Regions from separate parts of the Serratia sp. C2(1) genome, predicted to be linked through region 2. Evidence: predicted binding sites of a transcription regulator. Region 2 holds the regulator's gene; the other holds the start of a gene.
The links. Region 2 encodes PhoB, which activates phosphate uptake and scavenging genes when phosphate is short. Its sites were predicted from a motif close to CTGTCATAAAACTGNCNNAT; they were not measured.
Positions count from the first base shown of each region.

Region 1 (3,670 bases), on a different contig from region 2:
TACTGGCCGGCAACGCCACCAGGCTGCGCACCCTTTCCTCCGTCGTCTGCCGGGAGCCGGGCAACGGTGCGAGCGCGGTGGTGCATGGGCTATCCAGCCCAAGCTTTTCACACACTTTATCGGTCGCCCACTGCGCCATCAGGCGGTAGGTCATCAACTTGCCGCCGGTGATGGTGATAAATCCCTCCAGCCCATCGCGGCTGGCGTGATCGAGCAGCACGATGCCACGGCTGACGTTGCGGCCGCTGGGGTCGTCGTCACTGGCCACCAGCGGCCGCACCCCGGCATAGGCACGCAAAATGCGGGTTTGCGCCAGTTCCGGCGCCAGCAGCGCACCTTCGCGGATCAGAATGTCCACTTCCTGCGGCGTCACCACCATATTGTCTATCTGGTCATAGTCGATGTGGGTGGAGGTGGTGCCAATCAGCGAGATGGTGTCCCCCGGCACCAGAATGTCGGCGTCTGCCGGTTTGCGGCAACGGTTGATCACCATGTTGTTGATGCGATGGCCGAGGATCAGCAATGCGCCCTTGGCCGGGAACATGCGGATACGCAGATCGGCGTATTCCGCAATCTGTTGGCCCCAGATGCCGGCGGCGTTGACCACCACCTCGGCGTGGATATCGTAGCGGCGCGCAGTTTGATGGTCGAAAACGCGCACGCCGGTCACGCGGTCACCCACTCGCAACAAACCGACCACCTGATGATAAGTCAGGATCTGTGCGCCATGCTCGCGGGCATCGAGCATATTGGCGGCGGTCAGGCGGAATGGGTCGACGGTGCCATCCGGTACCCGCACGGCGCCGATCAGCGCCGGGTTCGCCGCCGGCTCCAGGCGCAACGCCAGTTGCGGCTCAATGGCTTCGGCGTTGATGCCGGCACGGTGGCACGAGGCGATAAACTGTTGCTGGTAGGCCAACGAATCCTGCGGCAGGGTAATGAACAACCCATCGGTGCGCTCGATGCAGTGAGGCGCGATGCGTTTGAGGATACGGTTCTCTTCTATGCACTCACGCGCCGATTCGCCGTCGGTTACCGCATAGCGCGCTCCGCTGTGCAACAAACCGTGGTTACGGCCTGTGGCGCCGGTGGCGATATCATGGCGCTCCAGCAGTATGCAACGCAGGCCACGGCGCGCGCAGTCGCGGGCAATTCCCGCCCCGGTTGCACCGCCGCCAATGATTATCACATCCGTTTCGCTGTCCGGTGAATGGCTGCTCATTACGCTCCCTCAGGATCCGTGGTTTTTACCCTATTGGGCCACAGTTACTGGGGACTTTGTTTGATAAGGAACAATAACGAACTCAAAACGAAAACAAAATGTCCACAAAAAGCCATGAATGTGATCAGAATCACGATTTTTGGTCGTTTTTCTATTTCATATCGTTAACTAATCGCTCAAAATCCGCCTGAGTTTCATAAAAGTGTAACATTTGCGCCATTCATCACAGTGACACCAGGCTGTTTTGACTAGGATGACGCTCGTTATGGAACAAAAAAACACCACATTCGATATCCGCTCAATCATCAAATGAACGTAAAAAGTCATATTGATGTGATAACTAAAAGCCATCGGAGGCGCTCATGTTGAGTATTTTTAAGCCGGCAGCACACATTTCCCGTGTGCCGGTCGACAAAGTCGACCCGCTGTACCGTAAATTGCGCTGGCAAATATTTATGGGGATTTTCTTCGGTTACGCCGCCTACTATTTGGTGCGTAAGAACTTCACCCTGGCCATGCCTTATTTGATCGACCAGGGTTTCAGCCGCGGCGACCTCGGTTTCGCGCTGTCGGGTATTTCCATCGCCTACGGTTTTTCCAAATTCATCATGGGGTCGGTTTCTGACCGCTCCAACCCACGCGTGTTCCTGCCCGCCGGCTTGATTCTGGCTGCCGCAGTGATGTTGTTCATGGGCTTCGTGCCTTGGGCGACATCGAGCATCGCGGTCATGTTCGTGTTGCTGTTCCTGTGCGGTTGGTTCCAGGGCATGGGCTGGCCGCCTTGCGGCCGTACCATGGTGCACTGGTGGTCGCAGAAGGAGCGTGGCGGTATCGTTTCGGTCTGGAACTGCGCCCATAACGTGGGTGGCGGCCTGCCGCCGCTGCTGTTTCTGCTGGGCATGGCCTGGTTCAACGACTGGCACGCGGCGCTGTATATGCCGGCCTTCGGCGCCATTCTGGTGGCCCTGATCGCCTTTGCGCTGATGCGCGATACCCCGCAATCCTGTGGCCTGCCGCCGATCGAAGAATACAAAAACGATTACCCGGACGACTACAGCGAGAAAGCGGAAGAAGAACTGACCGCCAAGCAGATCTTCATGCAGTACATTCTACCGAACAAACTGCTGTGGTACATCGCCGTGGCCAACGTGTTCGTTTACCTGCTGCGTTACGGCATTCTGGACTGGTCACCGACTTACCTGAAAGAAGTGAAACACTTCGCGCTGGATAAATCCTCCTGGGCCTACTTCCTGTACGAATATGCCGGTATCCCGGGCACCCTGCTGTGCGGCTGGATGTCGGACAAAGTGTTCAAAGGCAATCGCGGCGCCACCGGCGTGTTCTTTATGACGCTGGTGACTATCGCTACCGTCGTTTATTGGCTTAACCCGGTCGGTAATCCTGGCATCGATATGGCCTGCATGATCACCATCGGCTTCCTGATTTACGGCCCGGTGATGTTGATCGGCCTGCACGCGCTGGAACTGGCACCGAAGAAAGCGGCCGGTACCGCAGCGGGCTTCACCGGTCTGTTCGGCTACCTGGGCGGTTCCGTTGCGGCCAGCGCCATCGTCGGTTACACCGTGGACTACTTCGGTTGGGACGGCGGCTTTATGGTGATGATTGGCGGCAGTATCGGCGCGGTAGTGCTGCTGTTGCTGACCATGCTGAGCGAGAAAAAGCACCACGCAGAAATCGCAGCCAACAAACGCGGTTAAGCGTCATACACATTTCGCATTATTTGAAGGCCGCGCTGCGGCCTTTTTACTACTTTATTGCCCTGCACCTACAACATGGAGAATTACGGAATGCGGACTCAAGTCAAAGCCCTGCTGACAGGGATCATCCTGGCCACCTCAATGGTCAGCGCCGTACAGGCTGCGGACAAGGTGGTGATCGCCCACCGTGGCGCCAGTGGCTATCTGCCGGAACACACGCTGCCGGCGAAGGCTATGGCCTACGCGCAGGGTGCGGACTTCCTCGAGCAGGATCTGGTGATGACCAAAGACAACGAGCTGGTGGTACTGCATGACCATTACCTCGATCGCGTGACCGACGTAGCCGAGCGCTTCCCGAGCCGGGCACGCCAAGACGGCCGTTATTACGCCATCGACTTTACCCTGGCGGAAATCAAGTCGCTGAAGTTCACGGAAGGCTTTGAGATCGAAAACGGCAAAAAGGTGCAGGGCTACCCTGGCCGCTTCCCGATGGGCAAATCGGACTTCCGCGTCCATACCTTCCAGGAAGAGATCGAGTTTGTTCAGGGGCTGAACCATTCAACCGGCAAAAACATCGGTATTTACCCGGAAATCAAGGCGCCGTGGTTCCACAAGCAGGAAGGCAAGGATATCTCCAGCAAAGTGCTGGCGGTGTTGAAACAGTATGGTTACACCGGCAAGGGCGACAACGTTTATCTGCAATGCTTCGACGCCAACGAACTGAAGCGGA
Region 1 covers NZ_JAZFBA010000005.1:236,140-239,809, reverse strand. Annotated here, with positions in the region: gene glpA (anaerobic glycerol-3-phosphate dehydrogenase subunit A) at 1-1,222, opposite strand, end outside; gene glpT (glycerol-3-phosphate transporter) at 1,585-2,940, shown strand; gene glpQ (glycerophosphodiester phosphodiesterase) at 3,031-3,670, shown strand, end outside.
Region 1: the regulator PhoB is predicted to act here: its motif matches at 1,414-1,433, upstream of glpT (glycerol-3-phosphate transporter).

Region 2 (3,670 bases):
ATCGACGCTCAGTTCGTTGAGCGTTTCCTTGTCCTGCCGTTCAAGGGCCTTGCGGCGCTGCTCTTTACTGCGGCGCAGCAATACCACCTCCACCGGCAGTTGATCCGCCAACTGCTGGATACGGCGCTGAATGTCGCTGAGGTAATCCTGCGTGGCCACTTCGATATCCAGCCATACCGGCAGCTCCCCCTGATAATCGGCGAACTGTTGCAATTGTTGTTCGATCTGCGTCAAATCGCCCTTGATCAGTTGCATCGGCTGGAAGCTGGGGATTTCCAGTGCGGTGACCTGTTGCAGGGCGCCTTCGGCGAAATCCACCATAAACACGCTCTTGGGTTTGCCCAGCTCATCGAAACTGAGCGGGATAGGCGAACCGCTGTAGCGGATATGTTCGGATTTGGCGACGTTTTGCGCCCGGTGAATATGCCCCAACGCAATGTAATCGGCCGGCGGAAACGCCTGCGCCGGAAAGGCATCCAGCGTGCCGATGTAAATGTCGCGCACCGAATCGGAGGTGGTAACCCCCACGGTGGTCAGGTGGCCGGTGGCGACAATCGGCAAGGTTAGCCCCAGTTCATCGCGGCGTGCGCAGGCGGCCTGGTAAAGCTGTTGATAGTGTTCCGCGATCGCCTCTTGCAACGCCTGCTGTTTTTGCCCGCCCGATTCGCCGGCGCGGCTGGTGATCAGATCGCGTGGGCGCAGGAACGGGATGGCGCACAACACCGCACCCGGCCGGCCATCGCGCTGGTTAAGCACCAGGATTTGCTGCCCGATGTCGCTTTGGGCGTTGGCGATCACCGTGGTATTCAGGCAAGAAAGCAATTCACGCGATTCATTCAGGGTTGCCACGGAGTCATGGTTACCGCCCAGCACCACCAACTGGCAGCCGGTGCGCTGCAACTCGACCACAAAACGGTTATACAGCTCGCGGGCGTAGCTTGGCGGCGAGCCGGTATCGAACAGATCCCCGGCGACGATCAGCGCATCCACCCGTTGCTGTTCTATTTGCTCGATCAGCCAGCGTAAAAAAGCCTGGTGCTCGGCGGCGCGGCTTTTGGTGAAAAAGTACTGGCCAAGATGCCAGTCAGAGGTGTGGATCAGGCGCATGACACTCCCGGGGCGATAAACTCATGGCGGTGATTATAAAGGGGGCAGACTCTCCTGTCGTGACGCAATCATTATGACAACTGAATGATTTTTCTTTGAAGCTGGAAATAATCGCTATGCTTACTGGCTATAACAGGCTGGTTTTTTCATAAAAGTGTCACAAAACTGACGCATAATGGCGCCCGCAATGAGGCTGTGCCCCGCCATTGATCGTGGCGCCGGCGCAGACCCAAAAGCACGCTGTCAAGGCGGAGGGTGAAGGACATGGCGGGACTATGTTCGAACCCGACAACGCAGGCAGCGGGTTTTTGGGGCGCGCCCCTCCGGGTTGGGGCCATTTAAGCGTGCTGCTGCGTTGCTCACCGCTTATTTGGCGCCACCAAACCTCTCGGTTCGCGCCTTGCTTCACGCTTAAATGACCGCCAGCGGGGCTCACGAGCAATGGCGGGACACAGCCTAATAGATCGCTAACACATTGGCAGGATTGACGATGGCAAGACGCATACTGGTGGTGGAAGACGAAGCGCCGATCCGTGAGATGGTGTGCTTTGTGTTGGAACAGAATGGTTACCAACCGTTGGAAGCCGAAGATTATGACAGCGCCGTGACGCGCCTGTCTGAGCCGTTCCCTGATTTGGTGTTGCTCGACTGGATGTTACCCGGCGGTTCCGGTATCCAGTTTATCAAACACATGAAGCGCGAAGCGCTGACCCGCGATATTCCGGTGATGATGCTGACCGCACGCGGTGAAGAAGAAGACCGGGTGCGCGGTCTGGAAGTGGGAGCGGACGATTACATTACCAAGCCGTTCTCACCGAAGGAGCTGGTGGCGCGCATCAAGGCGGTAATGCGCCGCATTTCACCGATGGCGGTGGAAGAAGTGATTGAAATGCAGGGGCTGAGCCTGGACCCTTCCTCGCATCGCGTAATGGCTAATGAGCAGGCGCTGGACATGGGGCCGACCGAGTTCAAACTGCTGCATTTCTTTATGACCCATCCGGAGCGTGTTTATAGCCGTGAACAGTTGCTTAATCACGTCTGGGGCACTAACGTTTATGTGGAAGACCGCACCGTTGACGTGCATATCCGTCGGCTCCGTAAGGCGTTAGAGACCACCGGTCATGACAAAATGGTTCAAACCGTTCGGGGCACCGGCTACCGATTCTCAACGCGTTACTGATCGCGTCGCGCTGGAGAATATGCTGTGCTAGAACGCCTGTCGTGGAAGAGGCTGGCCCTGGAGCTGGCTCTTTTCTGTTTACCTGCCTTGTTGCTGGGGCTGATTTTCGGCTATCTGCCCTGGCTGCTGCTGGCCGCCGTGCTGGCGGCGCTGGTATGGAATTTCTACAACCAACTCAAACTTTCCCACTGGCTGTGGGTCGACCGCAGCATGACGCCGCCACCCGGGCGCTGGAGCTGGGAACCGCTGTTTTACGGCCTGTACCAGATGCAACAGCGCAACCGTCGCCGCCGCCGTGAACTGGCGTTGTTGATCAAACGCTTTCGCAGCGGGGCAGAATCGCTGCCCGATGCGGTGGTGATGACCACCGTCGAAGGCAATATCTTCTGGTGCAACGGGTTGGCGCAGCATCTGCTGGGGTTCCGCTGGCCGGAAGACAACGGTCAACATATCCTTAACCTGCTGCGTTACCCGGAGTTCAGCCACTATCTGCAACAGCAGGAGTTCACCCGGCCGCTGACGCTGCAACTCAATAACGAGCACTATGTCGAGTTCCGCGTGATGCCCTATTCGGAAGGGCAACTGTTGATGGTGGCGCGCGATGTCACCCAAATGCGCCAGCTGGAAGGCGCGCGCCGCAACTTCTTCGCCAACGTCAGCCATGAGTTGCGTACCCCGCTGACGGTATTGCAGGGCTACCTGGAGATGATGAGCGACGAGGAACTGGACGGCTCGCTGCGCGGTAAGGCGTTGGGCACCATGCAGGAGCAGACCCGGCGCATGGACGGGCTGGTCAAACAGCTGCTGACGCTGTCGCGCATTGAGGCGGCACCTAACGTCGATATGAACGAGCGGGTCGATATTCCGCTGATGTTGCGGGTGTTGCAGCGTGAGGCGCAGTCGCTGAGCGGCGGCAACCATGAGATTACCTTCCGGGTGAACGAGCAGCTCAAGGTATTCGGCAACGATGACCAACTGCGCAGCGCGGTGTCGAATCTGGTGTATAACGCCGTCAATCACACGCCGAAGGGCACCAATATTGAGGTGAGCTGGCAACAGACGCCAAACGGCGCGCAGTTCCAGGTCAGCGACAATGGGCCGGGCATCGCCGCCGAACATATTCCGCGTCTGACCGAGCGTTTCTACCGCGTCGATAAAGCCCGTTCACGCCAGACCGGCGGCAGCGGGCTTGGGCTGGCGATCGTCAAGCATGCGCTCAGCCACCACGATGCGCGGCTGGAGATCCTCAGCGAACAGGGGATCGGCACCCGTTTCATTTTTACCTTGCCTAACCGGTTGATTGTTCCCGCAGCTTTATCAGAGAATGCGGTGAAAAATTAACGCGCGAGAGGCTGGCATGATCCGAATGACCCGATGGCTGTT
Region 2 covers NZ_JAZFBA010000001.1:3,096,731-3,100,400, reverse strand. Annotated here, with positions in the region: gene sbcD (exonuclease subunit SbcD) at 1-1,107, opposite strand, end outside; gene phoB (phosphate response regulator transcription factor PhoB) at 1,598-2,287, shown strand; gene phoR (phosphate regulon sensor histidine kinase PhoR) at 2,312-3,628, shown strand; gene V2S86_RS14585 (PstS family phosphate ABC transporter substrate-binding protein) at 3,645-3,670, shown strand, end outside.